Regions from separate parts of the Mesorhizobium sp. WSM4815 genome, predicted to be linked through region 2. Evidence: riboswitches for the same ligand, from Rfam matches in the RefSeq annotation. Region 2 holds a riboswitch; the other holds the start of a gene.
What was found. A riboswitch is a leader RNA that binds a small molecule or an ion and turns the genes downstream of it on or off. The one in region 2 is predicted to bind thiamine pyrophosphate.

Region 1: another riboswitch for thiamine pyrophosphate. It lies ahead of thiB (thiamine ABC transporter substrate binding subunit); the one in region 2 lies ahead of thiC (phosphomethylpyrimidine synthase ThiC).

Annotation. Positions count from the first base shown of each region.
Region 1 covers NZ_JBVVQS010000099.1:265,345-269,542, reverse strand. Annotated here, with positions in the region: gene AC0L2B_RS24540 (ABC-F family ATP-binding cassette domain-containing protein) at 1-734, opposite strand, end outside; gene AC0L2B_RS24535 (thiamine diphosphokinase) at 736-1,380, opposite strand; TPP riboswitch at 1,482-1,595, shown strand; gene thiB (thiamine ABC transporter substrate binding subunit) at 1,639-2,652, shown strand; gene thiP (thiamine/thiamine pyrophosphate ABC transporter permease) at 2,908-4,198, shown strand, end outside.
Region 2 covers NZ_JBVVQS010000083.1:99,110-103,307, forward strand. Annotated here, with positions in the region: gene AC0L2B_RS08215 (ABC transporter permease) at 1-331, shown strand, start outside; gene AC0L2B_RS08220 (ABC transporter ATP-binding protein) at 328-1,968, shown strand; TPP riboswitch at 2,071-2,187, shown strand; gene thiC (phosphomethylpyrimidine synthase ThiC) at 2,289-4,118, shown strand; gene thiO (glycine oxidase ThiO) at 4,115-4,198, shown strand, end outside.

The DNA of each region.
Region 1 (4,198 bases), on a different contig from region 2:
ATGTTGCGCTTGCGCCTTGCCGTCACGCCATAGCGCAACCAGTGCTCCTCGCGCACGATCTGGCGGCCAAGCTTGTGCTGCTCGCGCTCTTCTTCTTCCAGAACGGTGTCGCGCCATTCCTCGAAATGGCCAAAGCCCTTGTCCAGCCTGCGGGTCTGGCCCCGATCGAGCCAGACCGTGGCGCGCGACACGCGCTCGAGGAAGCGGCGGTCGTGCGAGATGACGATCAGCGCCGAAGAGGTGCGGGCAAGCTCCTCCTCCAGCCATTCGATGACCGACAGGTCGAGATGGTTGGTCGGCTCATCGAGGAGGAGAATGTCGGGCTCCGGCGCCATGACGCGGGCCAGGGCAGCACGGCGGGCTTCGCCGCCGGAGAGATCGTTCGGCCGTTCCTCGCCGGACAGGCCGAGATGCTCCATCAGATAGGTGGCGCGGTAGGGATCGTCGGCGGGTCCGAGCCCCGCCTCGACATAGGCGCGGACGCTGGCGAAACCATCCATGTCGGGCATTTGCGGCAGGTAGCGCACTGTTGCCGAAGGCTGGCGGAACACCTCGCCATCCTGCGGCTCGATCAATCCCGCAGCGATCTTCAGCAACGTCGACTTGCCCGAGCCGTTGCGGCCGACCAGAGCGATCTTGTCGCCCGCCGACGCCGTCAGTTCCGTCCCGTCGAGCAGCGGCGTGCCACCGAAGGTCAGTTTTATCCCGTCGAGATTGAGAAGCGGCGGCGCCATGTCAGCTTTCAGGTAGGGGGAATGGATGGGCGAGCAACAGCGCGCGGCCGCTGCCCAGCGCGACTTCGAGCCGGCCCTTGACCTCGTTGGAAATGGTCAGCGACGAGCCGAACGCCACCTCGACATGGTTCAGCGGCCATTTGGCGCCGGTCACGGTCAGACCGGCAAGGTCGGAGAAGCCGAGAATCGAAAACAGCGTGCCGTCGGCGTAGTCGAAGCCGGCCTTTCCGGGAAGCAAGGGCACGCCTTCCTGTGCGCCACTGGTCAAAAGCACCTCTGTCCCTGCCTCGGCCAGCCGGACGCCGAGCGCCAGGTGCAGGAAGGCGTGGTCGGTGCGCTTGCCGCCGAACGCGCCGGCGAGCACGAGGCTGGTCGCGCCGCGTTCGAGCGCGGCGGCGATAGCCAGTTCGCCGTCGGTCTTGTCCTTTTCTGCCGGAAACACCTGGCGCGGCACGGCGGCGAGCTCGTCCGGCAAATCCGCCGGCACCGAATCGAAGTCGCCGACCCAGAGTTCCGGCGTCAGGCGCAGAGTCCGGGCATGGCTGATGCCGGCGTCGGCGGCGATGACACGCGTGCCTTCGACCTGGCGGTCGAGCAGCGGCGTGCGGATAAGGTCGCCGCCAAGCAGGATGGTGAATTTGCTCATATGCGTGGCCCTTACCAGCCCTGCTTGCGAAACGGAAGGCCGCGGTCTGGATGCCCGGCAACTTCCGCTTGCGCCGCAGATGGGCCGGGCCTATGTGTCGAAGCGCTCTAACGGGGTGCTGGACGCGATCTTCGCGGACCGGCTGAGAGGCAACCTGCCAACCCGCTGAACCTGATCCGGTTTGTACCGGCGGAGGGATTAGACGTTTCGGACAACCCGACGCCTCAATTCCCTTCAACGCCAACGAAGGAGGCGCCGATGCGCACGTTTTTATACACACTTGTTTCGGCAGTGCTGCTCGCGGCGACCGTTCTCGCCGGCACCGGGCCGGCATCCGCGCAGGAAAAACTCACCGTCTATACCTATGAGAGCTTCACCGCCGAATGGGGTCCAGGCCCGGCGGTCAAGAAGGCGTTCGAGGCCGAATGCGGCTGTATTCTCGAATTCGTCGCGGTCGCCGACGGCGTCGCCCTGCTCAACCGCGTCAGGCTGGAAGGGGCCGCGACCAAGGCCGACATCGTGCTCGGCCTCGACACCAATCTGACGGCGGAAGCCAAGGCCACCGGCCTGTTTTCGCCGCATGGTGCCGTCATCGACGTCAAGGTGCCGGGCGGCTGGAGCGACGATATTTTCGTGCCGTTCGACTATGGTTATTTCGCCGTCGTCTACGACACCGAAAAGCTGAAGACGCCGCCGAAGAGCCTGAAGGAATTGGTCGAGGGCAATGCCGATGAAAAGATCGTCATTCAGGATCCGCGCACCTCGACGCCCGGTCTCGGCCTACTGTTGTGGGTGAAGTCGGTTTATGGCGACAAGGCGCCCGAAGCCTGGGCCAAGCTTAAGGCAAAGGTGCTCACCGTGACTCCGGGCTGGAGCGAGGCCTACGGCCTGTTCACCAAGGGCGAGGCGCCGATGGTGCTGTCCTATACCACGTCGCCGGCCTATCATATGGTCGCCGAAAACACCCAACGCTATCAGGCAGCGCCCTTCGACGAGGGCGCGTATCTGCAGATCGAGGTTGCCGGCATCACCAAATCAGGTGCGAAGAACCCGTTTGCGAAACAGTTCCTGACTTTCATGACCGGGCCGAAATTCCAGGATGTCATTCCCGAGACCAACTGGATGTTCCCTGCCGGCAAGACCGAGAAGCCGCTCAATCCGGCTTTCGACAAGCTCGTCAAGCCGACCAAGACGTTGCTTTTCAGCCCCGAAGAGGTCGCCGCCAACCGCAAGGCCTGGGTCGACGAATGGCTGTCGGTGATGAGCAAGTAGGACTTAGATTTCTGCATGGTGTTCGCTCCACGCCACCCCCCTCTGGCCTGCCGGCCATCTCCCCCTCCAGGGGGGAGATCGGATGTCACTTCCGCTTTCGCCAATCGCAACAGTCGAAGGATTGAGGCGAGGGTGAAGCTTCCAATCTCCCCCCTTGTGGGGGAGATGGCCGGCAGGCCAGAAGGGGGTGGGCGGGAACTCGACCTCAGCCACATCCCATCTTTCAGCGCCCGCCGTTAAGTTGGGCAGCGCGGAATGCACACTGGCCATCGTAGAGATCCCCGCATCACCGCCGGCACCATCGCGCTTGCCGCTGTTGCGCTGCTGATCGGCGGCGCGTTCGCCGGGCTCATCGTCGAAGGCGCACGCGATCCGTCCGGCGCCGCGTCGGCCTTCGATTCCTACCTCTTCCGCGTCGCCCGATTCACACTGTGGCAGGCATTGCTGTCGACGCTGCTCTCCGTCGTGCCGGCGCTGTTCGTGGCGCGGGCGCTGTCGCGGCATCCGCGCTTCTTCGGTCGCGGCCTGATCCTGCAGCTCTTCGCCGTGCCGCTCGCGCTGCCGGCCATCGTCGCAGCACTCGGGATTTTGGCACTCTATGGCCGTGCCGGCTATTTCGCCGGCGTGCTCAGCGCGATCGGCGGTCAGGGCTGGCCGGGCATATACGGCCTGTCCGGCATCCTCGTCGCCCATGTCTTCTTCAATCTGCCGCTGGCCACGCGGCTGTTCCTCGAAGCGCTTGCGACAGTGCCCGCCGACCAGTGGCGGCTGGCGAGCCAGCTCGGCATGGGCGCCAGGCCCGCCTTCCGGCTGATCGAATGGCCAACGCTGCGCGCGGCGCTGCCGGGCGTCGCCGGGCTTGTCTTCATGCTCTGCATCACATCCTTTACCATCGTACTCACGCTGGGCGGCGGGCCGCGTGCGACAACGCTGGAGGTCGCCATCTACCAGGCGCTGCGTTTCGATTTCGATCCTGCCCGCGCGGTGACGCTGACAGTGCTGCAGATCGCGCTGACCTTCGTCGTCGTGCTGGCATTGATGCGGCTCGGCGCCAATACCGTCGGCGACGCCAACCTGCCGGTGGCTTCGCGCCGCTATCTTTCGGCCGGCGCCGCCGAGACCGTGCTGAACACAGCATTGATCATCCTGGCTTTGCTGTTCGTCGCCGGGCCGATGGCGGCCACGGTCACCTCAGGCCTTGGCGCCGATCTCGGCCGGCTGGCGGGCGAGAGCGCGGTGCGGCAAGCGGCGCTGACCAGCGCCGTGCTCGCCTTGCTGGCGGCGCTGCTTGCAGTGGCGCTGTCGCTGTCGCTGGTCATGGCACGCCGGGCGCTGGCCTTGAGGCGTCACGTCGGCGCCAGGACGCCGCTCGAATACGCCACGGATACCGGCGCCGGCTTCGTCCTCGTCGTGCCGCCCGTCGTCATCGGCGCCGGCTGGTTCCTGCTGCTGCGGACCGTCAGCGACGTCTTTGCCATCGCCCCTGTCATGGTCGTCGCCGTCAATGCGGTGATGGCGATGCCGTTTGCCATCCGCGCCATTCGCC
Region 2 (4,198 bases):
GAAGCCGGCCCGGATCATCATCCGGCACATCGCCCCCCTGGTCCTGCCGACATTGGTGACGATTTCAGCCATTGACTTCGCGACCGTCATTTTGTCGGAATCGGCGTTGAGTTTCCTTGGCCTCGGCATTCAGCCACCCGACTTCACCTGGGGCGCGATGGTGGCAAACGGCCGCGGCTATCTCGCCACCGCCTGGTGGATCGCATTCTGGCCGGGCCTTGCAATCATGCTGACGACGCTGTCGCTCAACATCCTCTCGAACTGGGCGCGCACCGTTGCCGATCCGCAGCAACGCTGGCGCCTTCAGACATTGCGAAAAGCTGCCCGATGAGCAACGCGACCATTCTCAAGGTCGAGGGCCTGACCGTCGATTTTCTTTCGGATGATCAGCCGGTACGCGCCGTCGGCGATGTCTCTTTCCACGTCAGCCGTGGCGAGACGCTGGTGATCCTCGGCGAAAGCGGTTCGGGAAAGAGCGTCAGCACCAGCACGGTGATGGATCTCGTCGACTGCCCGCCAGGCGATATCGTGGCCGGCTCCTGCTTCTTCGACGGCGTCGAACTGTCAGGCCTCGGCGCCGAGGCGCGCCGAAGCATCAACGGCCGCAGGATTGCGATGATCTTTCAGGATCCGCTCGCCTATTTGAACCCGGTCTACACGGTGGGGCGCCAGATCGAGGAGGTCTTTGAGAGCCACGGTGCGGCAGCCGGCAAGGGCGCACGCGCCAAGACGATAGAACTGCTTCGGCGGGTCGGCATTCCAGAGCCGCAAAACCGCGTCGACTTCTATCCGCATCAGTTCTCGGGCGGACAACGCCAGCGCGTGATGATTGCCATGGCGATCGCGTTGAAACCGGACATCCTGATCGCCGATGAGCCGACGACTGCCCTGGACGTCAGCGTGCAAGCGCAGATCCTCGATCTGCTGCGCGATCTCCAGCGCGAAACCGGCATGGCGTTGATCATGATCACCCACGACCTCGAAGTCGCCGCGTCCATGGCGGACCGGATTATTGTCATGAACGGCGGCATGGTCGTCGAGACGGGCATCGCCAGGGAGGTCTTCAGCAATCCGCAGCACGCCTATACCCGCCGCCTCATCGCCGCCCTGCCCCACGGCAACGCAGCGGAGGCGCCGAACAGGCGTTCGACGGCGATCGCCGGCGAGACGCTGCTCAAGGTGGAACATCTCACCAAGCACTATGAGCTTGCTTCCGGAGCTTTTAGCAGCAAGCGGACGTTCAAGGCGGTGGACGACATAAGCTTCGAGGTCAGGAGAGGAGAAACGCTCGGCATCGTCGGCGAGTCTGGCTCCGGCAAATCGAGCGTCGCGCGCATGCTGCTGGGGCTGAACGCGCCAAACGCCGGTAGCGCGGTCTTTGCCGGTGAGAACATCTTCGACATGAATGGGACGCGCCTTATGGCGTTTCGGCGCAAGGTCCAGATGATCTTCCAGGACCCATACGGATCGATGAATCCGCGCATGCGCGTTTACGCCATCATTTCCGAACCCTGGGTGATCCACCGCGATATCCTGCCGAAGGAGAGGTGGAAGGCTCGCGTGGCAGAGCTCCTGGAATTGGTGGGGCTGTTGCCGGAGCACGCCGAGCGCTACCCGCACCAGTTTTCCGGCGGCCAGCGACAGCGCATCGCCATTGCGCGCGCACTTGCCAGCGAGCCGGAACTGATCGTCTGCGACGAGGCGGTTTCGGCGCTCGACGTCTCTATCCAGGCGCAGGTGATCGACCTTTTGGCCGACCTCAGGACGAGGCTCGGCCTCTCCTATATTTTCATCACCCACGACCTGCCGATCGTGCGTCATTTTGCCGACCGGATCATGGTCATGAAAGACGGACGGATTGTCGAGGAAGGCCAAACCGCGGCGCTGTTCGGGGCGCCTCGCCACGACTATACGCAAAGCCTGCTGCAGGCTGTGCCCAGGCCCAAATGGCTTACGCAGGCTCAATAGTTCCCTGGATATCGGCCTCGATTGTCCGTGCGCGCCCAGCTAGCGTTGCCGATTGATGGACCGAATGCGCTTGACAAAATGGCGATCGCCCGCTCAATTTGACCCATTCACCAGGGGGGTCCCGGCAAGGGGCTGAGATACTGCTGGCTTTCGCGGCGCAGTGACCCGTTGAACCTGATCCAGTTCATACTGGCGTAGGGACGGTGCAAGCGCTTTGCGGGAGTCCATGCCCGAAAACCTGTAAGCAGGCCAACCAGAGCGTCTTTTCATCCTTCCGGCACAGAACTGGGTCTCCAATGCATGAGCAAAGGAGCCTCAATATGAATGCCCTAACCCCAGCGGTCTCAACGGGACCGCTGCCTGCCTCACGGAAAATCCACAAGTCCGGCGTCCTCTATCCGCACATCAAAGTGCCGATGCGGGAAATCGCCGTCCACCCTACGGCAGGCGAACCGCCTGTCACCGTTTACGATCCGTCCGGCCCCTATACAGACCCGACTGTCGAAACCAGCATCGAAAAGGGCCTCGCCAGGTTTCGCCATGAATGGGTTACGGCGCGCGGCGACGTCGAATTCCACGATGGCCGCAGTGTCAGGCCGGAGGACAACGGCTTCGCGTCAGGTGAGCGCCTGACGCCGGAATTTCCCGTGCGCCACCGGCCGCTAAAGGCAAAAACGGGCAAAGCGGTGACGCAGCTTGCCTATGCGCGCGCCGGGATCATCACCCCCGAAATGGAGTTCGTCGCCATTCGCGAGAATCTCGGCCGCGAGAGCTTACGCGGCGGGATGCAGCGCGACGGCAACTCTTTCGGCGCGGCGATCCCGGACTTCGTCACGCCGGAATTCGTGCGCGACGAGATAGCGCGCGGACGGGCTATCATTCCCTCCAACATCAACCACCCGGAGAGCGAGCCGATGATCATCGGCCGCAATTTCCTGGTCAAGATCAATGCCAATATCGGCAATTCAGCCGTCACCTCGTCGATGGCCGAAGAGGTCGAAAAAATGGTCTGGGCGATCCGCTGGGGAGCCGACACCGTCATGGACCTGTCGACCGGTCGCAACATCCACAACATCCGCGAATGGATCGTCCGCAATTCGCCTGTGCCGATCGGAACCGTGCCGCTCTACCAGGCGCTTGAGAAGGTCGGAGGGATCGCCGAGGACCTGACCTGGGAAATCTACCGCGATACGCTGATCGAACAGGCCGAACAGGGCGTCGACTATTTCACCATCCATGCCGGTGTGCGGCTGCACTACATCCCGCTGTCGGTCGACCGGGTCACCGGCATCGTGTCGCGCGGCGGCTCCATCATGGCCAAGTGGTGCCTGCATCATCACCGCGAAAGCTTCCTCTACGAGCATTTCGAGGAAATCTGCGACATCTGCCGCGCTTACGACGTGTCGTTCTCGCTCGGCGATGGCCTTCGTCCCGGCTCGATCGCCGACGCCAACGACGCGGCGCAGTTCGCCGAACTGGAAACGCTCGGCGAGTTGACAAAGGTCGCCTGGGCCAAGGATTGCCAGGTCATGATCGAGGGGCCGGGCCATGTTCCGATGCACAAGATCAAGGAGAACATGGACAGGCAGCTCGAAGTCTGCGGCGAGGCGCCCTTCTACACGCTTGGGCCGCTGACCACCGACATCGCACCCGGCTACGACCACATCACCTCAGGCATCGGCGCGGCGATGATCGGCTGGTACGGCACGGCGATGCTCTGCTATGTCACGCCCAAGGAGCATCTCGGTCTCCCGGACCGCAACGACGTCAAGACGGGCGTCATCACCTACAAGATAGCCGCGCACGCCGCCGACCTCGCCAAGGGACATCCGACGGCGAAGGTCAGGGATGACGCCCTTTCCCGCGCACGCTTCGAGTTTCGCTGGGAAGACCAGTTCAACCTGTCGCTCGACCCCGAAACCGCGCGCTCCTTCCACGACGAGACGTTGCCGAGGGAGGCGCACAAGCTGGCGCATTTCTGCTCGATGTGCGGGCCGAAATTCTGCTCGATGCGCATCTCCCACGACATTCGGGCCGAGGCACAGAAAGAGGGCATGGCGGCGATGGCCGCGAAGTACCGCGAGGGCGGCAATCTTTACATGCCAGTGGACGGCGAACCGCCCATGCCGAAGATGCCGGAGCCGTCATGAGGCTGCTGGTCAAAGGGGCCGGCGTCGCCGGCCTCACCGCCGCCTTCGAACTCGCCGCCCGCGGTGCTGCGGTAACCATT